One region of the Cytobacillus sp. ABV4_503 genome, then DNA from elsewhere that is predicted to be linked to it. Evidence: riboswitches for the same ligand, from Rfam matches in the RefSeq annotation. Region 1 holds a riboswitch; each other region holds the start of a gene.
What was found. Region 1 has a riboswitch for cobalamin ahead of cobJ (precorrin-3B C(17)-methyltransferase). Riboswitches for the same ligand answer to the same signal wherever they lie in the genome.
Positions count from the first base shown of each region.

Region 1 (7,686 bases):
CAGCTGTTAAAATATTATCTCAATGGTTTCCGAAAAAACGCGGGCTTGCTGTTGGTATCTTAATAGCCGCATTAACTCTAGGGTCCTCTTTGCCACATTTTATTGTTATATTCTCTTCTTCTTTAAATTGGCAATTAGTGATTATTTGCAGTTCAATATTGGCTCTCCTGGCAGCTGTAATTGTCAATTGGGTTTTAACAGATGCTCCAGTAACAACGAAAAAACTACCTTTCTCTTTTAAATTAATAAAAAAGGTAGTTTCGAATAAACCAGTAATGCTTGCGAACTACGGTTATTTTGGGCATATGTGGGAATTGTATGCGATGTGGACGTGGATTCCTATCTTTATGACTGCTAGTTTTACAAGCTATTCTCCAGGGATTCCTCCCTGGTTCATTGCATTGTCCTCTTTTATTATTATCGGAATTGCAGGGGGGATTGGCTGTGTAGCAGGCGGGCTAGTCTCAGATAAAATTGGAAGAGCAAATCTAACGATTATTTCTATGTGTATCAGTGCCATTTGCTGTATCTTGATTGGCTTTACTTTTGGTCAATATATTTGGTTAACTCTACTCCTTTCTATCATTTGGGGAATGTCTGTCATCGCTGATTCTGCACAGTTTTCTGCCGCAGTTTCAGAAGTTGCAGAAGTTGAGTATGTAGGAACAGCCCTGACTTTTCAAATGTGTATTGGTTTCCTGATCACTATATTTTCTATAAATCTAATCCCTATTATTCAGAGGTTAGTAGGATGGGATTGGGTCTTTGCCTGTTTAGCGATTGGACCGATTCTTGGCATTGTATCTATGGTCCAGTATAAACGGCATGATTTTAATAATGTCAAAGGGACAATCGGTCATTTTAAATAAATTAAACAACATCTATTTGGTCTAACTTTGTGAATTATATCCCAGCAAAAATTAACTCCTGAATAGCAGATATAAGTTCTTTTTACCAATTCCTATATCTAAAAGTCAAAGGCATTAACATAGCATTTAAAAAATTAAGAAAAAAATAATATGTCAAAATTGGTCATTATATGTTATATTAGTAAAAAATTAATATATCAATTTGAATAAGTGCTCACTTTTCGTGAGGTAAAAGGGAAACCAGTGAAAGTCTGGTACAGCCCCCGCTACTGTAAGAGCTGATGAAATTACAATGCCACTGAGAAATCGGGAAGGTGTAAGAGTAAGAAGAAGCTTAAGTCAGGAAACCTGCTTATTTGAACGACACTTGCTTTTCGGAGGGAGAAGTATAGGCGGGACAATTATGATCAATTGTTTTTGAGTTTCAGTATGCTTATTTTTATACTGTCATTTCATATGCCTGTATTCCTTTGAAAAGGAGTGCAGGCATTTTTTATTTGGCAAGAAGCATTGAACTTTGAGAATGGTCTGGCGCAGAGTTCCTGCTCGAGCAGTACGGCAGCAGGCAAGGCGCTTGTGCTTTTCTTAATTGGAGGTTACCTATGAAGAAGGGAAAAATCTTTGTTGTCGGCTTCGGTCCGGGCGATCGTGAGCATATAACCAAACGGGCTGTGGATGCGCTGCAGCAGAGTGATTGCATTATTGGCTACAAAACTTACGTAGATCTGATCATGCCATTCGTTACAGCAAGTTCCATTGTCAGCACAGGGATGACTGAAGAGGTATCCCGTGCGCAGGATGCAGTGAAACGGGCGGAAGCCGGCCATATTGTTTCCGTGATTTCGAGCGGTGATTCGGGTGTATACGGCATGGCCGGCCTAGTGTATGAAGTGCTGATCGAAATGGGCTGGAAGGAAGAAGAAGGAATCCAAGTGGAAATTGTTCCTGGCATCTCCGCGATTAATTCATGTGCAAGCTTACTGGGTGCACCTGTCATGCATGACTCCTGCACCATCAGTCTGAGTGATCATTTAACACCCTGGACGGTAATCGAGAAGCGGATTGAAGCAGCCGGAATGGCGGATTTTGTCATCGCTTTATATAACCCGAAAAGCGGCAGGAGGACACGGCAGATTGTCGAGGCACAAAGGATTCTATTAAAATATCGTTCTCCTGATACACCAGTGGGGCTTGTGAAAAGTGCTTACCGTGAAAATCAGAATGTCATTCTGACGACACTGGCGGAAATGCTTGATCACGATATAGGCATGCTGACAACAGTTGTGATCGGGAATTCCTCCACTTTCTTTTATGACAACAAGATCATTACGCCGAGAGGCTATCAGCGCAAGTACACGCTTGGGGAAGAGAAGCAAACCTTAAAGCCGCATCAGCGTTTAAAAAAGGAAACGGAGCCATGGGCATTAAATCAGGAAACCGGGGAAGCCCAGGCCGGCTACGAGCAGATTGAAAGCAAAAAACAAGCAGACAGCTCACTGGATATGGCTTTTAAGGCATTATCGATGGTGACGAAGTCGGAGATTGACCAAACTCATTTGGTGCAGCAGCCAATCGAAGATATTTTTGAATTTGCGGTTTCGCCTGGTGTAGCCAATAAATTTATTACAGCTGACCAAATGCGTGTACTGGCAGAGGCTGTTGGCGAGAAAGGCACCATGGAATATACACCGGATCACCGATTCTTAATCAAGATTCCAACCGGGCGGCCACAGTCGATTGTGGAAAAACTCGAACAGCACGCTCTGACAGTCATGCCGGTGGGTGATGTGCTAAATGTAAAAGCGTGCGATTTTTGCTACGGGGAGAAGGCAGAATCCATTCCGTATGCAGAGGAAATTGCAGCTGAACTCGGAGGCTTAAAGCTTCCAAAGGAACTGCATATTGGCTTTAATGGCTGCGGTATGGCCTGTTATCGGGCGGTATTTGATGATATCGGCATTGTTTACCGAAAGAAGAAGTTTGATTTATTTATCGGGGCAAAGCCGGTTGGCCGGACAGCCCATGCTGCCCAGCCGGTGGCAGAGGGAATTGAGCCCGATCAGCTGGTGCCGTTATTAAAGGAGATTATCGAAGAATACAAGGAAAATGCGCATCCAAATGAACGGCTTTTTAAATATTTTAAGCGCGTGAAAAAAATTCAGTATTTTACCTATCAGGATATGAGCTCCAGGATCGAAGTAGAGCCGGCTCCATGCGGGGATTAGGAGGATCTCATGATTTTATTTTTAGCAGGCACAAGTGATGCGAGAGCATTAGCCATTCAATTGAAAATTCAAGGTTATCCCTTATTGGCAACTGTTGTCACAGAATCGGCAGCAGACAGCTTGAAAGCTGAAGGCATTTCTTATAAAGTGGGGCGGCTGTCTGAAAATGACATGATTGAATTAATTCAGATGCACGAGATGACCACTGTAATTGACGCCAGTCATCCCTATGCGGAAGAAGCATCAAAAACGGCCATGTCAGCGGCTAAAGCATGCAGCATTCCTTACATACGTTACGAAAGGCCAAATGAACAGTTTACCTCACCGCTCATTACTGAAGCTGAAAGCTATGAGGAAGCAGCAAAATTGGCTCAATCGCATAAAGGGACAATCATGCTGACAACCGGCAGCAAAACGCTCGAAATCTTCACAAAATATTTGATGCGGGATGAGATCCGGCTTGTATGCAGGATGCTCCCAAATATAGGAAACATGGAAAAATGCCAAAAGCTTGGCGTTAAACAAAAGGACATTATTGCGATCCAGGGACCTTTTTCCGAATCATTAAACAAAGCTCTTTGTGAGCAGTATGAAGTGACCCTGATGATTACAAAGGAAAGCGGCAAAGTGGGATCAGTGGATGAAAAGATGACCGCTGCCCTGGAATTGGGGATTCCTGTTATTTTGATTAAGCGGCCGCCGCTCGTATATGAAAACTTCTGCACTTCTTTTGAAGAAGTGACTCAAAGATTGGGAGGGCTTTACACATGGCAAACATGAACTTTAATACCACATTTGTACCATTAACGGTAGATCCGGATAAAATTTATGACCACAGCTTCGCGATTATTAAAGAGGAGATGGGCGAGCATCCATTTACAGATGAGCAGTGGCTGGTGGTTCGGCGCGTCATCCATGCCTCGGCTGATTTCGAGCTGGGGCGCAGCATGATTTTTACTTCAGATGCCATTGAAGCAGGGGTTCAATCGATTTTAGCTGGCCGTCATGTCGTGGCAGATGTACAGATGATTGAAAGCGGGTCAGGACGCAAGCGATTTCAAAAGCATGGCGGGGACCTGCATTGTTATATTGCGGATGAAGATGTTTCAAAGGAAGCAAAGGCCCAGGGAACAACACGTGCGATCATTTCCATGCAAAAAGCAACGAGTCTGCATCAAGGAGGAATCTATGCCATCGGCAATGCGCCAACAGCGCTCCTGGAATTGATTCGTTTAGTGAAAGAAGGGCTCGCCAAACCTGACTTGATTATTGGCATGCCAGTCGGCTTTGTATCAGCGGCAGAGTCCAAAGCCGAGCTGGCCGTGCTTGAAGGAATCCCATTTATAACGAATGCAGGGAGAAAGGGTGGCAGTACAGTGACGGTCGCTGCACTGAATGCCATTTCGATTATGGCGGATGAACGGGCAAAAGCAGCGAAATAAAAAAGATCCTTCCCAAATGCGGCACGGCTATACGACTGGTGCCTGTGCCGCAGCCATGACAAAGGCAGCACTGCAGGCGCTTGTGACCGGAGAGGTGCCCAATGAAGTTACGATTTATCTGCCGGTTGGCCAGTATGCCACTTTTAAAGTGACGGCTTTTGATCGGTCAGAAGGCCGTGTCATGTGCGAAACGATCAAGGATGCAGGGGACGACCCGGACGCCACACATCAGGCACGAATTCAAAGTACGGTCACATATGCAAAACAAGAAGGCATCCATTTAGATGGCGGGATCGGTGTGGGACGAGTCACAAAAGCAGGGCTGCCAGTAGCGGTAGGGCAGGCAGCGATCAACCCTGTGCCGCGTAAAATGATCCATGGTGTAGTCCAGGAAGCAATGGACAAATATAAAGTAAATCGGGGCATTGAAGTGGTCATTTCGGTTCCGGACGGTGTCGAAATAGCTGAAAAAACATTGAATGGCCGATTAGGCATTATTGGAGGTATCTCAATTTTAGGTACACGGGGAACGGTGGTGCCATTTTCCAGTTCCGCGTATATGGCGAGTATCGCTCAGGCGATCAATGTCGCAAAAGAAGCAGGTTGTGAGCATTTAGTCATTACCACAGGCGGCCGCAGTGAAAAATTTGCCATGAAGCAGTATCCGCATTTGCCGGAAGAAGCCTTTATCGAAATGGGCGACTTTGTCGGTTTTACTTTGAAGAATATAGCAAGGAAGAAGATTCCTAAAGTCTCTCTTGTAGGGATGATGGGGAAATTCTCAAAGGTTGCACAGGGAGTTATGATGGTGCACTCGAAAAGTGCCCCAGTCAGTTTCGAGTTTTTAGCAGGTATGGCCAATAAAGTGGAAGTCAATGAGGAAATTCAGCAGGACATTTTACAGGCAAATACGGCTTCACAGGTTGGTGAAATGCTTCAGGGAAACGAAGAATTTTTTGAAGCCCTTTGCCGAAACTGCTGCTATTATGCACTGAATCATATGAACGCAAACGTCAAAGTGTCGACAACTCTGTATGCCATGAACGGAAGCTGTCTAGGAAAGGCTGAGAATATTGACAAATTGGATGAAGATGATTGGTATCGGGGATAATGGCGCGGAAGGATTGCTCCCCCCATACATAGACTGGATTCATGAATGTGAAGTCCTGGTCGGCGGGGAACGCCATTTACAATTTTTCCCGGAATTTACTGGAGAGAAAAAAGTAATCAAAGGGGGCTTGTCGGCATTAACGGCTGACCTGCAGCAGGAAACACGCAATACGGTTATTTTGGTATCAGGTGATCCGCTGTTTTATGGGCTTGGCGGTGTATTGGCGAGAAAGCTTCCATTGGAGATTTATCCTTACACAAGCTCTGTTCAGCTCGCTTTTTCAAAAATGCAGGAGAGCTGGCAGGATGCGTATATTGTCAGCCTGCACGGCCGTTCAATTAAAGGCTTTGCCCAAAGAATCGACGGGCGGAAAAAGATTGCTATTTTAACAGATGAAAAGAATTCACCGCAGGCCATTGCGAAGTATTTAAAGAAGTTCGGCATGACGGAGTATGATGCCTTTGTTGCTGAGAATCTGCAGGGGGACGAGGAGCGCTGCCAGTTTCTCACCTTGGACGAAATGGAACAATCGTCTTTTTTTCCATTGAATGTAGTGATTTTAAAGCAGCGTGAGGCAGTGGAGCGCGCCTCACTGGGAATTCCGGATGATAAGTTCGTGCAGAGAAAACCGGATAAAGGCTTGATTACGAAAAGGGAGATCAGGACTCTTTGTATCCAGGAGCTGGAGTTAAAGGAAAACAGCATCGTCTGGGATATTGGTACCTGCACAGGCTCCGTTGCGATTGAAGCGGCTAAAATAGCCCGGGAAGGTGCCGTGTATGCGATTGAAAAGAATGAGGGCGATCTGGAAAACTGCCTGGAAAATCAATTAAAACACCGGACAGATTTCACGGCCGTCCTTGGAAAGGCGCCTGAGAGGCTGGATGAATTTCCTGATCCGCATGCGATTTTCATTGGAGGCAACGGCGGCAATATGGAGCTTTTATTGCAGACATGCCATTCACGGCTGAAGCCAAACGGCCGGCTCGTTATGAATATTGCCACAATCGAAAATCTCGCTGAAGCGATGCAGCATTTGAAAAATCTGGGCTGCGAAGTATCCGTATTGCAGGCGCAGATTTCAAAAAGCAAGCCAATCCTGCATTTAACGCGCTTCGTACCGTTAAATCCCATTTTTATTGTGACTGCAAAGAAAGGAAAGAACTAAATGAGAATTGGAACTTTGTATGGATTAGGAGTCGGGCCGGGAGATCCGGAGTTAATCACGGTAAAAGCATTCCGCAAATTGCAGGAAAGCCCGGTCATTGCTTATCCCAAAAAATTAAGAGGCAGTAAATCCTACGCACATCGCATTGTAGACATGTATATAAATCCCGAAGAAAAAGAGATGCTCGGTTTGGTTTTTCCAATGACAAAAGATGAAGATACACTAAGGGCTGAGTGGACAAAATCCGCTGAAGCCATATATGGCTTTTTGTCTCAGGGAAAAGATGTCGCATTCGTGACGGAAGGGGATCCGATGCTGTTCAGCACATTTATCCATTTAATGAAGCTGATGCAGGCAATGCATCCTGATGTTCCGATTGAAACGGTAGCTGGCATATCGTCCTTTAATGGTTCTGTTAATCGCTTAGGAATTGCCCTGGCTGATGGCGATGACCATGTCGCGATGATTCCGGCAACCGAGAATATGGAGGAAATGCGGCGGGTGATTGAAACTCATGATGCGATTGTCTTCATTAAAGTAGCGAAGGTATTGGATGAAATGCTGAATCTGCTGGAGGAAATGGATTTATTGGACAAAACACATGTTGTAACAAAGGTTACATCTGACGAAGAGGTCATATGGAATGTCCATGAGCTCCGGGGTGCAGAATTAAATTACTTGTCATGTATGGTGGTGCGCAAATGAAGAAAATTTGGATTATCGGGGCAGGTCCTGGAGATCCCGATTTAATTACGGTAAAAGGCTTAAAGCTATTAAAAGAAGCCGATGTTGTCATGTATACCGACTCTCTTGTCAGCGAGACCTTAGTGGCGGAAGCCAAGGAGGCGGCAGAGATTATCCGCACAGCCGG
Region 1 is NZ_JBSWTH010000001.1:2,581,981-2,589,666, reverse strand. Features, by position in the region: gene ACXAD1_RS12975 (MFS transporter) at 1-869, shown strand, start outside; cobalamin riboswitch at 1,061-1,239, shown strand; gene cobJ (precorrin-3B C(17)-methyltransferase) at 1,472-3,094, shown strand; gene cobK (precorrin-6A reductase) at 3,104-3,874, shown strand; gene ACXAD1_RS12960 (precorrin-8X methylmutase) at 3,862-4,536, shown strand; gene ACXAD1_RS12955 (cobalt-precorrin-5B (C(1))-methyltransferase) at 4,511-5,647, shown strand; gene cbiE (precorrin-6y C5,15-methyltransferase (decarboxylating) subunit CbiE) at 5,622-6,815, shown strand; gene cobI (precorrin-2 C(20)-methyltransferase) at 6,816-7,520, shown strand; gene cobM (precorrin-4 C(11)-methyltransferase) at 7,517-7,686, shown strand, end outside.

Region 2 (7,686 bases), on a different contig from region 1:
CAGTTCATTTTTGCCAATTGGCTCATTCAAGACTTCGTTGCTGACAACGATCAAGTACCTGCAATTTTTACGGATTTCAGTGATGGCCCTGAGAATATCAAATGACAGACTTTCCTGGAATTCTCTGTTCCGCCAATCGTCTTCCGCTCTAAAAAGTTCATTATTCAAGAGAGTAGTCAAGCAATCGAAAAGAACAATATCCTGATTATTAAAGTTTCCCGAGATCTCTTCAAGTGCGGAAGGCTTCTCCCAGGTTGTCCAGCTCAAACCGCTCTTTTCGCGGTCATCCTGGTGCCTCTGAATCCGTGCCTCCATCTCGGGATCGTATGCTTTTCCTGCAGCAATATAATGAAGCTTTCCTTCCGACTTCATTGCCAGCCCCGCAGCAGTCCTCTCTGCAAAGGAGCTCTTTCCGCTCCGCACTCCACCGGAGATAAAAATCAGCGATCCTCCCGCCATTGCCGCATCGCCTCCATCAGCACATCATTGTCTTTCGGCCCTTTAATCGCAAAGCGCAGCCATCTTCCTTCCAGGCCAAGGAAATTCATTGTGTGCCTTGGGATAATTCCTTTCTCAAGCAAAAATTGAAAGAGAGGCAGCTGCATATCAAGTTTCGGATCTCTTAACAAATAGAAATTAACTGAAGAAGGAGAAACCTCAAAATCAAATTGCTGATAAAATTGAACCAGCCGCTCTCTCTCCTGCCGTATCAAATTCTTTGTCAGCCTGACATGCTCTTTGCTGTCCAGACACCATTCTCCTGCTTTTAAAGCAAGAGCATTTACGCTCCAGTGCGGTTTCAGAGCATTCGCTCTTTCAATTAACCCCTCACTTCCCATCATGTATCCAAGGCGCAGGCCCGGTATAGAAAACATCTTTGTCATGGAGCGCAGCACCACAACATTCGAATCCTTTCCTATGAAAGGAACAATAGATTGATAGTCGCAGGCAAAGTCATAAAAAGCTTCATCCATAATAAGCAGGCAGCTGTGGATATGACACTTCTCAATCAATTCCTTCACAATGGAAGATGGGTAAAAAATACCTGTCGGATTATTCGGGTTACAGAAGAAAACAACATCAGCGGCTCTTAGCTTTTCAGATAGCGCTTCCATATTGAGATTCCAGGCTCCAGGCTCCAGCTGATGATAGGAGACTTTACAATGATTCACGCGGCAGGCCTCTTCATATTCCGAAAAAGCCGGCTGAATAATCAGCACCCTTTTTCCGGCTATCATCCGGCCAATCAGGGTGATTAGCTCGGCGCCTCCATTTCCCACCAAAATCTGTGTTTCTTTTATTCCCTCTGCAGCCGCCATTTTGCTTTTTAATAGAGTAGAATGGGGATCCGGATAATCGCTAATAAATTGAAATAAGTTTCCCCATCCTTCTTTTAATTCGCGGGGAGGGCCAAGGGGATTGATATTGGCACTGAAATCAATTCGCTCCTCGGGCATTGGTTTATCGATTGCTTTATATAAATATTGCGGGTTAGATCCATGTGAAGGCCAAATCAAGGAACATCCCTCCTGTCCATAATAAAAGCAAGAATAAGAAAACCGTCTTGTTCATAATCGAAATGGTTTTTATGATATGTTCTTTTTCAAGCTGCACCATCGGCTTTCCCATCGTTGCACGGTTTGAGATTACACCATTATAAAAATTGATTCCTCCAAGCTGAACCCCCAGAAGGGCTGCAACAGCTGCTTCGCCCCAGCCGCTATTTGGGCTCGGGTGCTTTGGTGCATCTCTTAATAGAACTCTCCATACTTCCCCATATGAAGAATGCTCCGGGTTTTGTGTAAGCATGATGCAAACCGATGTCAGCCGGCTCGGGATCCAGTTCGCGATATCATCCACTTTGGCGGATGCCCATCCAAAATTCATATATCTATCATTTCTATGGCCAACCATTGAATCGCATGTATTAATGGCCCTGTAGATAAGGGCCATTGGAGCACCTCCAATCAAGGCCCAGAATAATGGAGCTGTAATGCCATCACTGGTGTTTTCAGCCACTGTCTCCACGGCAGCCCTGACAATGCCTGGCTCATCCAATCGATCTGTATCCCTGCCGACAATGTATGAAAGCTTCAATCTTGCTTCTTCCATATCTCCTTCTGCCAGAGGCTCATAGACCTCCAGTGCTGCATCTTTTAAACTCTTTTGTGCAATGGCTGTGAAGATAAAAATGCCCTCTGCCAGAATGCCGGCAATCGGGTGAATTCCATAGAAGAGGCGGATGATTAAAAAAGTTATTCCTCCTGCAGCCAGCAGGACTATAAAAAGCATGATAATCCCATTTAATTTTCTAAAGCGCCCTTTATTAAGGCCTTGTTCAAGTTTATGTATCAGGGCACCCATCCATCTGACCGGATGCGGCCAGTTTGGCGGGTCTCCTATCAGCTTATCTATTATGCAGGCAAAGGATAGGGCAAGCAGGTGATTAAAAATCATCTCTTTATCCTTCTTTGCGATTTTTTTATCGCCTCTACAGTACATTCGTAGACACCTTTTCCGATCACTTTGCCTAGCGGTGTAATGGTACCCGCATACTCGAGGTTTTCTCCCTGCTGTGTGGCCGCAATCATAATACTGTCTGTCGATGTTCCGGTCGCAATCGTCCCTGTGACTGCATCCTTTACTTTCTGATCATATAAGGCTCTTGTCTTTGCCTCGGTTGCAGTCATAATGCATTGGATAAAGGATTCCTCTGTCAGATTGCCATTAACGAAAATCCATGTATTGATTGTACCCGGAGTCAGATGATAAGAATGTGCTTCACTTTTCGAGGCATCAACAGCATTGCCGACACCTGCTGTCACGACCACATACACAGAAAAGGTTCCCTCTTCATAAAATTTACTGCTATGATCTTCAACATATACAGCGGTCATCATCCCCACGGTTTCCCCGGGTTCAAAGCCAATCTCCCGGACAAAATCCGCCATCTCCGCCCGATGATCACTGCAATCATAATTCTTGCTCACATGCCGGTTTAGAAATATGCGATTCCAGCCGGTGCCAGATCCGGTTACACCTGATGACATGGTTTTCAGCGGAAATGGGGAACAAATGACAAGTAAGTCGTCCTTTACCTCAAGACTGGATTGATCAATTCGATTCACTGATTGACTTTCCGCCTGAGAGCGCTGGGGCACCAGCACCATCTGAGGGGCCGGGACTCTTGGATGCGGAAGCTTCTCAATCTTCGTCCTATAGACCTCGCGTATTCTGCTTTCTTTTAAAACCTCATTGGGTATGTGGTTAATATTGACTTCGCCATTCTCCAGCAGCAATAGGCGATCACAATACAGGCCAGCTAAATTCAAATCATGAAAAATGGAAATGACCGTCAGCCCGCAGTCCTTTGACCATACAGAAAGGAGATCAAGCAATTCTTTTTGATAGGATAAATCAAGATGGTTAGTCGGCTCATCCAGCAATAATATTTCCGGCTCCTGGGCAAGGGCCTGGGCTAAAAACACCCTTTGTCTTTCGCCGCCGGATAATTGCTGTATATCATAATCCCGAAAATGGGAAATGCCTGTCTGCTCCATGACCCGATTGACCGCTTCTTCATCTTTGCCGGACCAGCTCTGGAACCACCCCTTTTGATGGGCATACCGCCCGAGAGAAACCGTTTCTTTTACGGTATAAGAAAAGGCCTGAGAGGAGTGCTGCGGCAGAACAGCAATAATTTTTGCAAGCTCTTTCGGTGTATACTGTGAAAGGTTCTTTCCTTTGATCAGTATATCTCCTGACTTATGAGGCAGAATTCCGCTCAGCATCTTTAGAATCGTGGTCTTGCCGCTTCCATTCGGCCCCAATATTCCGAAAAGCTCCCCTTTTTCTACTTCAAAGCTGATATTTTTCACAACCGGTGTACCGGCATATCCGCCAGTAACCTGATGAATGCTAAGCATGATTAACCACTTCTTTCTGAACTAAGATATGCCTTCAGAACAAGCAGAAACGTTTGTTCCAGCGAAGAAAATCCCGGAAGCCATCCCCTTGAATAGGTGGACGCTTATACTGGACAGTAATCGAAGTTCAAAGTTTATTCTTTCTTTTAATTAAAATAATGGCAAACGCAGGTGCACCGATGATCGCTGTAATCACACCGATTGGAAGCTCGGTAGGTGCAATGATTGTCCGTGAAACCAGATCGGCAATAATAAGAAAACCTGCACCCATAAGAATCGATAGCGGCAATAGGTGCCTATGATCCGGTCCCCATAACAGCCTGGTCAGATGAGGGATCACTAGCCCGACAAACCCTATCGTTCCAGACACAGCTACAGCCGCACCCGTTAAGATGGAGCCAGCTACCAGGACCATCATCTTTCTCTTCTGAACGTCCACCCCTATATGCTGGGCCTTTTCCTCTCCGAAGCTCATGGCATTCAGCTCTTTACTGTTCACTAACAGAAGGATGGCACCTATTACAAAAAACGGAAGGATAATGTTAATATACGCCCAGCCTCTCATGGATACACTGCCAAGAAGCCAGCCAATAATCTGTCTAAGCTCCTCTCCAGTAAGGGCTATCATTAGGGAAATTAGAGCGCCAAGAAAAGAACTGAAGATAATGCCTGTTAAAATAATCGTTTCCACTTTCATGGATCTTTCAATCTTTCTGGCAAATAGCAGAACGGCAAAAATGGTTAAAAAGGAAAACAAAATGCTGAATAACGGCAGCGTAAACATTCCTGCAAACGGAATGGATAAGCCTAAGAATAATGTTAAAACAGCACCGAGTGAAGCCCCGGACGAAACCCCAATTGTATATGGATCTGCCAGCGGATTTCTTAATAAACCTTGAAAGGCGGCTCCCGCAATTGCAAGAGACGCCCCTACTAGGCCAGCCAGCAATACGCGCGGCAGGCGAATATTCATAATGATATTTGAATGCATAGCATCCGTGTTTTCCAATGAAATAAAGGGAAATAGCTCAGCGCTTATTACTCTGATAATCGTCATGGGGTGAACAGACACTGTTCCAATTGATATCCCCATCAGCATGGCAAAAAGCAGGAAAGCCGCTGCTGTTATATAAGCTAAAAATTTATTATTTAAATACGTCCGGATATACTGCTTTTGCAAGTTCCTCGACTCCTTCAATAATACGAGGGCCAGAGCGGGTTACCATATCGGAATCAACATCGGCAACCTGCTTATTTTTCACTGCGGTTATATCCTGCCAGCCATCCCTGCCCATTACATTGCCGACAGCATCTTCAGTGTAATAGCCATGAGTAGTGATGATTACATCCGGATTCCGTTCGATAATCGCTTCCGGATCCATTTTTGGCCATCCTTCTTCCGTAATGATATTTTCTGCATTGATGGCACTTAGCATTTCGTCCATAAATGTTTTTGTACCTGCTGTATAGATTTCAGGAGCAGGTGAAACTTCCACGAATACGGATTTGCGGTCTTCTTCTTTTATGCCCTGAGCTTTTGTTTTGATTTCCTCGAGCTTGCTTTTCATGTCTGAAACAAGCTGCTCTGCTTTATCTTTCTCTCCCGCTGCGGTTCCAACCATTTCAATGGATTCAAAAACCTGATCAAAGCTCTTCGCATCATTGACAACAAGGACGGTCACACCTGCATCCCTTAATTGCTGAAGACCAGCTTCGGAATTATGTGCGCTTGAAGCATGAGCAAGGGCAAGATCCGGATTTAAAGAAATAATTTTCTCGACATTAAATTCCATGCCGCCAATCTTTTCTTTTTCTGTGGCTTCGGGCGGGTAATTATCAAAATCGGAGACACCGACAACTTCTTCTCCAAGCCCCAATTCAAAAGCAATTTCGGTGTTGCTTGGAATCATGGACACGATTCTTTCAGGCTTGGATTCAATGGTTATTTCATTATCAAGAGCATCCTTTATTGTTACAGGAAAAGCAGCTTCTTCCCCGCCGGCATTCTGCCCTTCCTCAACCTTGTTCTCTTCTTTAGGCTGTTCAGCACTCTCGCCGCAGCCTGCAAGCACTCCTGCAGCCAGAAGCAACGTTAATAAAAATGCATAAAACTTTTTCATACTCAGCAATCCTCCTAGAACTTTCGACAAAATTCGGGCGGTGCCTGTCACCACCTATAAAATAAAAAAACATCCCCTCGAACAGCAAGGAGATGTTGGTATGGTCATTTATCAATCAGTGCAAAAGGGATGGCCGGACCAAACACCTCCCTATCCTCGTAGGTTTATGGGTGCTAAGAATCAGGCAGGTCTCCTGGCTCATGGTCAATGCGTTCTGCTCCTTCCCATACATTCCTGTACAGTGGATTTGCAGACAGCTTCCATTTACAGTGGCGGGACCGCGCTGGACTTTCACCAGCTTCCCTATTAAGTCTTCAAAAGAGCCTGTTTTAAAGCTCTTTTGAGAAGACACCTGTTCTATGCGGATATAAAATTTTCTATCTCCGATTATACACCATCCCGCAGAAAAAGTAAGAGAAATTTGCTGAATGTTGTAAAAAAGTTCAGAATTCTAACGCGAGTATATTTTCCATTCTCTTGTTTTCTTATCGAACACAATCTTAGCCTCACATGGCTCTTTCACAATGGCTTCATACTCATCATACATATCATCCATATTCGCAAAATCACCAATGATCCAAATAGGAATTTCTATCCGGACCCGATTCTGTTCGATATCCTTAATGGAAAGGACCGCTCCTTCTTTCATAAGAGGCTTTAAGGAAAGCAGGACATCTCTGGTAATTGGAGGATACGTCTTTTTCTTTTTAATGCCAAGGAGCGTTTTTTCGACTTTCATCTGTCCCATTTTACCGGGGATTACTTCTCCAAGCATCCGGTAAAAATCGTTCAGATCGCGATAATATGTGCGGTTAAACCAGCCATCATCATGGGCAAGGTACACAAAGCGATTGCTCAGATAATTGTAAAAAGGCGGCTTAAGATGTTCCTTGACATGACCAAGATAAAGAAGCTCAGCAATTGTCTGGCCGGGAAGCTCATTCACCGCTTCCTCTTCCTCGAAGTCGATCCAGCAAAAATCGCCATAGCCGTATACATCATCCTCAACCAGCCTGCCCAGCTTGTCCCTTGACACATAATCGAACATCGTATGGGTATTAAAGTCCCCATGTTCAAAACGATGCTTTAACAGCAGCAGATTATTAATAGAATCTGAAAGAGTTTGGGCAAACTCTTCAAACTCAATTCCATAAGTCATCACATACTGATCCTGTTCATTAAGATGGATGTAGATGAGATCACGAATTGCATGATTCCTTCTTTTCAATGACGAAACCTCCGAACCGTTACCCAAAGTGGTGTTTTCAAAGAAAAGCACTGGGCTAGACAGATAGAATAGCACAAGCACCTTCACAAATTAGTAAAAAGACAGCTTCCTTTGAAACTGCCTGTTAAACATCCAGTATTTTATTCTCTTATTGTAGCAAAAAAATCTGAAAATATCTTTGCCGATGAGAAAAAATTTTAAATTGCAGCATGCCCGTTTTTTTGAAAATACAGGAAACCATCGTGCTGATTCATTCGTCTAACTACATGCAGAGAAAAAATGTAATCTGTTCTCCATTGTAAGGGTTATTTTTCTTTGTTAGGATAAAAATGTAAAAAGGTAAAGAAACCAGGTGTATACAAATGAACCAGAATAATAGATTCTCAGACCGATTCGATTGGACATTATGCTT
Region 2 is NZ_JBSWTH010000002.1:76,464-84,149, reverse strand. Features, by position in the region: gene ACXAD1_RS25375 (bifunctional adenosylcobinamide kinase/adenosylcobinamide-phosphate guanylyltransferase) at 1-459, opposite strand, end outside; gene cobD (threonine-phosphate decarboxylase CobD) at 441-1,517, opposite strand; gene cbiB (adenosylcobinamide-phosphate synthase CbiB) at 1,492-2,457, opposite strand; gene ACXAD1_RS25360 (adenosylcobinamide amidohydrolase) at 2,454-3,926, opposite strand; gene ACXAD1_RS25355 (FecCD family ABC transporter permease) at 4,054-5,106, opposite strand; gene ACXAD1_RS25350 (ABC transporter substrate-binding protein) at 5,072-6,046, opposite strand; cobalamin riboswitch at 6,213-6,417, opposite strand; gene ACXAD1_RS25345 (hypothetical protein) at 6,498-7,274, opposite strand; gene ACXAD1_RS25340 (FtsW/RodA/SpoVE family cell cycle protein) at 7,637-7,686, shown strand, end outside.
Region 2: another riboswitch for cobalamin. It lies ahead of ACXAD1_RS25350 (ABC transporter substrate-binding protein); the one in region 1 lies ahead of cobJ (precorrin-3B C(17)-methyltransferase).

Region 3 (7,686 bases), 580 kb from region 1:
GTTTTCTGCTATTATTCTAAATTGTATAAATATAATTCTTTCAGGAGGCATTTTATGAAGACAGGTTTAAGAACGATTGATTTAACATTGGCTGGCATGTTTGTCGCCCTAATGGCTGTTGGAGCAAATATCACTTCATTTGTCCCATTTTTGGTTATTGGGGGAGTCCCTATTACTTTACAGACCTTTTTTGCCATTTTGGCAGGTGCTATTTTAGGAAGCCGATTAGGGGCTATCACTATGACTGTCTATGCTTTTGCCGGGCTTGCAGGCGCTCCTGTATTTTCAAAATTCGGTGGCGGTTTTGCTACCTTATTAAGCCCCACTTTCGGTTTTATCCTATCGTTTATTTTAACAGCCTATGTCACCGGCAAATTGATTGAAAAGAAAAAGTCTGTTCCGGTGTATATTACTGCAGCTTTAATCGGAATGGTGATCAATTATGTTTTTGGGACGAATTGGATGTATATGGCCTATAAACTCTGGTTTACAGCACCTGAGGGGTTTACCTATCAAATGGCTTGGCTGTGGATGGCAGTCCCCCTTCCAAAAGACATTATTCTTTCTTTTTTTGCCGGGTTAATGGCCCATCGGCTGGAGCATAGAGTATTTGCCGGCAGTCAGTTCAGAAAAATGAACCGAGCAGCATAAACCATTTTACTAAGGAGGATACATATGAATTTCCAAGAGCTAGCCCTAGACGTACTAAAAGGACATGAACTGACAGACTCGGAGGCAATGGGTATTTTAAATTGTCCAGATGAAGAACTGCTGAGCTTATTGTACAGCGCCTATAAAATCCGTCATCATCATTATGGGAATCATGTTAAATTAAATATGATTATTAATACGAAATCAGGCCTATGTCCTGAAAACTGCGGCTATTGCTCACAATCGAGCATCTCAACAGCACCTATTGACAAATACCGGATGATGGATAAGGAAACTATCATCCAAGGTGCTAAGCAGGCCCATCAGCTAAATGTCGGAACCTATTGCATCGTTGCAAGCGGAAGAGGCCCGAGCAATAGGGAGCTAAATGAAGTAGTTTCAGCGGTTAAAGAAATAAAGGATACCTATAAAATGAAGGTCTGTGCCTGTCTCGGGCTCCTAAAACCTGAACAGGCTGAGCAGCTCAAGGAAGCTGGAGTGGACCGCTATAATCACAATATTAACACCTCGGAAAATCATCATGAGAGCATCACTACCTCCCATACATACCGGGACAGAGTCAATACGGTCCAAATAATAAAGGAAGCAGGCATTTCACCTTGTTCCGGGGTAATTATTGGTATGAAGGAAACCCAGGAAGATGTCATAACAATGGCCAGAAGCCTAAAAGCCCTGGATGCCGACTCAATACCGGTTAACTTTCTGCATGCAATCGATGGGACGCCATTAGAAGGGACAGATGATTTGAATCCCCGCTATTGTCTGAAGGTGCTTTGCCTGATGCGATATATCAACCCATCAAAGGAAATCAGAATATCCGGAGGCAGAGAAGTGAATCTCCGGAGCCTTCAGCCGCTTGGACTTTATCCGGCTAATTCTATTTTCGTTGGAGATTACTTAACCACTGCAGGGCAGGAAAGCACCGCGGATCACCAAATGCTGAAAGATCTTGGTTTTAAGATTGATTTTGTATCTGGAGAACCTGTACGCTCCTAATAAAAAAGATTCTGTGCCAAAGCAGAATCTTTTTTATTATATATATCCTGATGACCCTTTATAGTTCATCAAACCCATTATCAATTTGAACTTTTGTATATTGCCTCGATTTTTGTTCAAAGAAATCAGACTTCCCATGGTCAACCTGCTCATAAGCTACAATCCAGCGGAGCGGATTAGTCCGATAGTCTTCAAACGGCCGTTCATTCCCTAGCTGATTGCAGCGGACATTAGCATAAAATTTGATATAAGCTTCAACATCGGACAGCAGGATGCCTTCTGTTTTGCTGCCGATCACATCGCGGGCCCATTCAATCTCCAGTTCAGCTGCTCTTTTGAAAGTCTCCTGGACGAATTCACTTAATTCATTAGTATTAAGTTCCGGATTTTCCTGCAGAATTTCTTTGAAAATTTTAACAAACAAATCAACATGGATTTGTTCATCCCGGTTGATGTAATTAATCATCGTTGAGGTGGCAACCATTTTCTGATTTCTTGCCAGGTGATAAAAGAATGCAAAGCCTGAATAAAAGAAAAGCCCTTCCAGAACGACATCATACACAATAGATTTCAGCAGGTTCTCCGCACTTGGATCCTCTGCAAAATCTTTATATCCGTTCACAACAAATTCATTTCTTTCAGCTAATATAGGTTCTGTACGCCAGAATTCAAAAACCTCATCCTGTTTTTGTTTTGGAACCAGGCTTGATAGAACATATGAATAGGAGTGATTATGAATCACCTCCTGCTGTGCGAGTATAATCATGAGTGCCGATATGCTTGAGTCGGTAATATAATCAGCAACTTTTCCGGCATAATCCGTCTGGATGCTGTCGAGCAATGCAAGCAGCCCAATAATTTTCAAAAATGCATCCTGTTCACTTTTCGTTAATTCCGGAAATTGCTTAATGTCCTGTGACATGTTTATTTCAAAAGGCGTCCAAAAGTTAGCGAGCATTTTTTTATACTTTGGATAGGCCCAGGAGAAGCGGACATCATCCCAATTAAGAATATTGGAGCATTCCCCGTTAATGATTGAAGTTGATTTGTTAGGCGCCGATTGATTAATAATTGGCCGTTTGTTTAAAGTATTCATAAGGTCCTCCTTAGCTTGAGCAAGATTCACAGTCTTCAATCTCAGATGAAGTTGATCGGATATAATACGTTGTTTTTAATTTTTTCTGCCATGCTGAAAGATGCAGATTCAAAAGATCGATTGCTTTAATATGGTTCGGTATATAGAAATTAAATGAAATAGCTTGATCTATATGTTTTTGTCTGTTTGCATTCTGCCTGATGCTCCACTCCTGGTTAATATGATAGCCAGATTTGTAATACCAAATGGTCTCACTGTTAATATCAGGAGCTGTTACAGGTATCCGATAATCCTTTTTCTCTTCCGAGTACTGCTTGTTGAAAATAGGATCAATACTTGGAGTGCTTCCTGCAATTAAAGCAGTTGATGCATTTGGGGCAACCGCCAGCATATAGGCATTTCGAACGCCGTTTTCACTTACCTCTTTGCTTAATGCAGCCCAGTCCATATCTGACTCTGCCTCCAGATATCCCCGCTTTTCAAAGTAAGCGCCCGTTTCCCAATCAGAACCTTTAAAGACTGAATAGCTTCCTTTTTCTTTTGCCAGGTTCATAGAACTTTTTATCACTAAAAATGCAATTTGCTCATATAGAATGTCAGCAAATTTTTCTGCTTCTTCGCTTTCCCATGTGATTTTTTTCAGTGCAAGAAGGTGGTGCCACCCAAAAGTTCCCAGTCCAATCGCACGGTATTTCTGGTTTGTGATCTGGCCCTGCGGCACTGGAATACTATTAATATCAATGACATTATCAAGCATTCGCACCTGTATTGGCACTAGCTTTTCAAGAACTCCCTCATTAACGGCTCTTGCAAGATTGATGGATGAAAGATTGCAGACAATGAAATCTCCTGGCTGTTTTTCGATAATAATTCTCCCATCCCTTGTATATTCCTCAACCCGCTTTGTAACACTTTGGTTTTGTACGATTTCCGTGCACAGGTTTGTACAATAAATCATTCCGCAATGTGAATTGGCATTTTTCCGGTTTACTTCATCCCGGTAAAACATAAATGGTGTCCCTGTTTCAAGCTGGCTTCTCATGATGGATTTCATTATATCGATGGCAGGAACTTTTTCCCTTGATAGATTCGGGTTATCTATGCACTCTTTATATTTCTGGCGGAATAAACCTTCGCCTTCACCTTCGTCATAAAAATCCTCCAGTGAAAAGCCCATTACCTTGCGGACTTCATGGGGATCAAATAAATACCAATATCCCCGGCTTTCCACTTTTTCCATAAACAAATCCGGAATGCAGACACCAGTGAATAAATCATGTGTTCGCTGCCTTTCATCTCCGTTATTAAGCTTTGCATCAAGGAATGAAAATATATCTTTATGCCAGACATCAAGATAGACGCTTATAGCACCCTGCCTTTGTCCAAGCTGGTCGACACTGACGGCTGTGTTATTCAGCTGCTTCATCCAGGGAATCACACCTGAAGATGCCCCCTTAAATCCTTTAATATCACTGCCTCTGCTGCGGATTTTTCCCAAATATACTCCGATTCCGCCGCCATTTTTTGACAGTGATGCAATATCGGTATTGCTGTCATAAATAGAATCAAGACTGTCATCAACGGTCTCAATGAAACAGCTTGAAAGCTGTCCCCAGTTCTTCCCTGCATTAGCGAGCGTTGGAGTGGCAACAGTCATATACAAACCGCTCATTGCCCAATAAGCCTCTTTAACAAGTTCAAGCCGCATACCCTTCGGCTCCTTTTTCATCAGCACCATGCTGATGATCATAAACCGCTCCTGGGGGAGTTCATAAAGATTTTTATGTTTGTCCCTGGCAAGATATCGGTCAGCCAGCATTTTCAACCCCAAATATGTAAATAAGCGATCATTTTCTTTCTTTATGAAGCGGGCAAGTTCATTTATCTCATCCGTTGAATACTCATCTAATAAATCCTGTTCATAAATTCCCAAAGCCGTCAGCCGTTCAATTAACGTATAAAAATGTTTGTAGCAATCATCCGGCTGGCATTCTCTATTTTTTCCTGACTCAATATAGAGCTTCTTAAGAAGCAGACGTGAAGCGGCAAAAGTCCAATCAGGCTCATCAATGCTGATAAAAGATAAACAATCCAGAATAAGCTGGTCATACATCGCCTCTGCTCCCCGCAGGCTCATTTCTTCATACCTTTTTAATAGCTGCCCAATGCCGAGCTGGGGAAATTCTGTCTTAAGTTCTTCTAAAATTTCGATCGGTTGTATGGTTTGGACCATCTTACTTCCTCCTAAAGGCAAAATAAAAATCCGCCCGGAAAATGAGCGGATCAAACGATAGAATAATAGCAGGAAGAAGATGACAAACGGCCATTACGCGATCGTTTCATCATCTCAATCCCCGAAGATAAGAAACTTTCGATCGCCCTGGCAGGTCTCCTGGCTTGTGCTTCACTCTACTAAAAGCCCTTCCCATACAATCGCCTTAACGCGTATTGTACAGTGGCATGCTCTTTTCGTCTGCACTTACAGTTGCGGGGACAGCTTCGGTTTTACACCGAATTCCCTATTAAGTCCTCTTAGGACACCAATCACGATCTATATGTAGTTTTTATTTTTTTAATATATACTATATATTGTAGATGATTCTATCATATAGAGAAATAGATTACAAACTTTTAATCCTTAGTACACAAAAAAAGAACAGAGGGAATTTCCTCTGTTCTTTTTTTTCATTCATGATTTTCCATTTCATTATCATGTGATACCGGCTCTGGGGTAGCCCAAAAAGAATCATATACAGCATATCCTGCCATTACAAGAACGAGGTAAGCAATCGCTGCACCGGCCCATTTTTTCATTTTATCTGCTCCTTTTTAATTAAACGTTTTTTCAATTATCTTAGTCTAGCGGTCAGTAAGATTCCACTTCAAGGCCTAGAGGAGTCCGTATAGGCTCGATTGAATCAACTAATAATCAGTGGAGAAAAAGCCCACACTGTTTCACTTTATTTTTACTCTTTGTAATCTAAGCGCGTTTAATACGACAGATACGGAGCTGAACGCCATTGCAGCGCCGGCAAGCCAAGGTGCAAGGAATCCTAACGCAGCTACCGGGATGCCAAGTGTATTGTATGCAAAAGCCCAGAAAAGATTTTGTTTTATATTCCTTATGGTTTGTTTACTCATTAGGATGGCGTCTGCAATACTATTTAAATCCCCTCTCATCAGCGTAATATCAGCTGCTTCCATCGCAACGTCTGTACCGGTTCCGATCGCCATTCCAATATCAGCTACAGCGAGTGCAGGTGCATCGTTTATGCCATCGCCGACCATGGCAACTTTTTTCCCCTGTTTCTGAAGTTTTTTTACTTCTTCTGCCTTGCCTTCAGGTAAAACCTCTGCAATTACAGAATCTATGCCCACTTCCTCAGCTATTGCCTCAGCCGTACGTTTGTTATCTCCCGTAATCATAATGACTTCAATGCCCAGTTTCCTTAAGCGATTAATTGCATCTCTGGAAGTTTCCTTTATTGTATCCGCAACTGCCACGATACCTGCATATATGCCATCAACCGCGACAAGCATTGCCGTTTTTCCGTTTTCCTCAAGTGTTTCCATTTCAAGTTTGGCTGATTGGACATTAACACCGTATTTGTCCATTAATCTTCTTGTGCCTATCAAAAGGTCAATGCCATCTACTTTCGCTTTAATTCCATACCCGGGAACAGCTTCAAATTCAACTGGATTAAATAGCGTGATCCCTTTATCCTTTATTCCCTTTACGATCGCTTCAGCTAATGGATGCTCAGACTGTTTCTCTGCTGAACCCACCAGCCGGAGAAGTGTCGTTTCTTCAACGTTGCCTTCCGTAATCACATCTGTTAAAACCGGTTTGCCATGTGTAACTGTTCCAGTTTTATCAAGAACAACTGCAGTGATTTCATGTGTGAGTTCCAAGTGCTCTCCGCCTTTAAAAAGAACCCCAAATTCCGCAGCCCTGCCGGAGCCGGCCATTATAGAGGTTGGCGTCGCCAGACCTAGTGCACATGGACAGGCAATTACCAGGACGGCAATCAATTTTTCGAGTGCTTCTGCAAAATCCCCAGGACTTCCCCATATATACCACACCAGGAATGTAACCGCAGCTATGGTTACAACAATTGGAACGAATATCCCGGAGATTCTGTCTGCCATTCGCTGTATGGGGGCTTTTGAACCTTGCGCTTCTTCAACCACTTTTATAATCTGTGACAATGCTGTATCTCTTCCAACTTTTGTGGCTTTAATTTTCAGAAAGCCATTTTTGTTAAGGGTCGATCCAATAACTGTGTCGCCTGCTGTTTTATCAACAGGTACACTTTCCCCTGTCAGCATGGATTCATCCAAAGCAGACTGGCCTTCGATAATTTCACCATCAACTGGAATTTTTTCGCCTGGCTTTACATATATGATGTCCCCAGCAATAACTTCTTCAAGGGAAATTTCAATTTCTTCCCCTTCTCTTAAGACAGTTGCTGTTTTTGCCTGCAGACCCATTAGCTTTTTAATCGCTTCAGAAGAACGTCCCTTAGCCCGTGCTTCAAACAGCTTGCCTAAGATTATTAATGTTATAAGGATCGCACTTGTTTCGTAATAGAGTTCCACCATTTGTGCATTGGTGCCAATTGATAAAATTGATTGGTACAAGCTATAGAAAAATGCAGCAGAAGTACCGAGTGCAACCAGCACATCCATATTGGCGCTCTTATTTTTTAATGCCTTATATGCCCCGGCATAAAATTGCTTTCCTATGAAAAATTGAACAGGAGCTGCAAGCGCCAGCTGCACCCAAGGATTCATAAACATATCTGGAACATAAACAAATGATGTAAACTCGAAATGTCCAACCATGGACCAAAATAAAGGTATAGAAAGAATTAAGGAGAAAATGAACTTGCCTTTTTGTTTTTCAATTTCCTTTTCCCGAT
Region 3 is NZ_JBSWTH010000001.1:3,163,629-3,171,314, forward strand. Features, by position in the region: gene ACXAD1_RS15815 (biotin transporter BioY) at 55-651, shown strand; gene bioB (biotin synthase BioB) at 676-1,668, shown strand; gene ACXAD1_RS15825 (ribonucleotide-diphosphate reductase subunit beta) at 1,727-2,764, opposite strand; gene ACXAD1_RS15830 (ribonucleoside-diphosphate reductase subunit alpha) at 2,775-4,997, opposite strand; cobalamin riboswitch at 5,131-5,324, opposite strand; gene ACXAD1_RS15835 (hypothetical protein) at 5,450-5,578, opposite strand; gene ACXAD1_RS15840 (heavy metal translocating P-type ATPase) at 5,720-7,686, opposite strand, start outside.
Region 3: another riboswitch for cobalamin. It lies ahead of ACXAD1_RS15830 (ribonucleoside-diphosphate reductase subunit alpha); the one in region 1 lies ahead of cobJ (precorrin-3B C(17)-methyltransferase).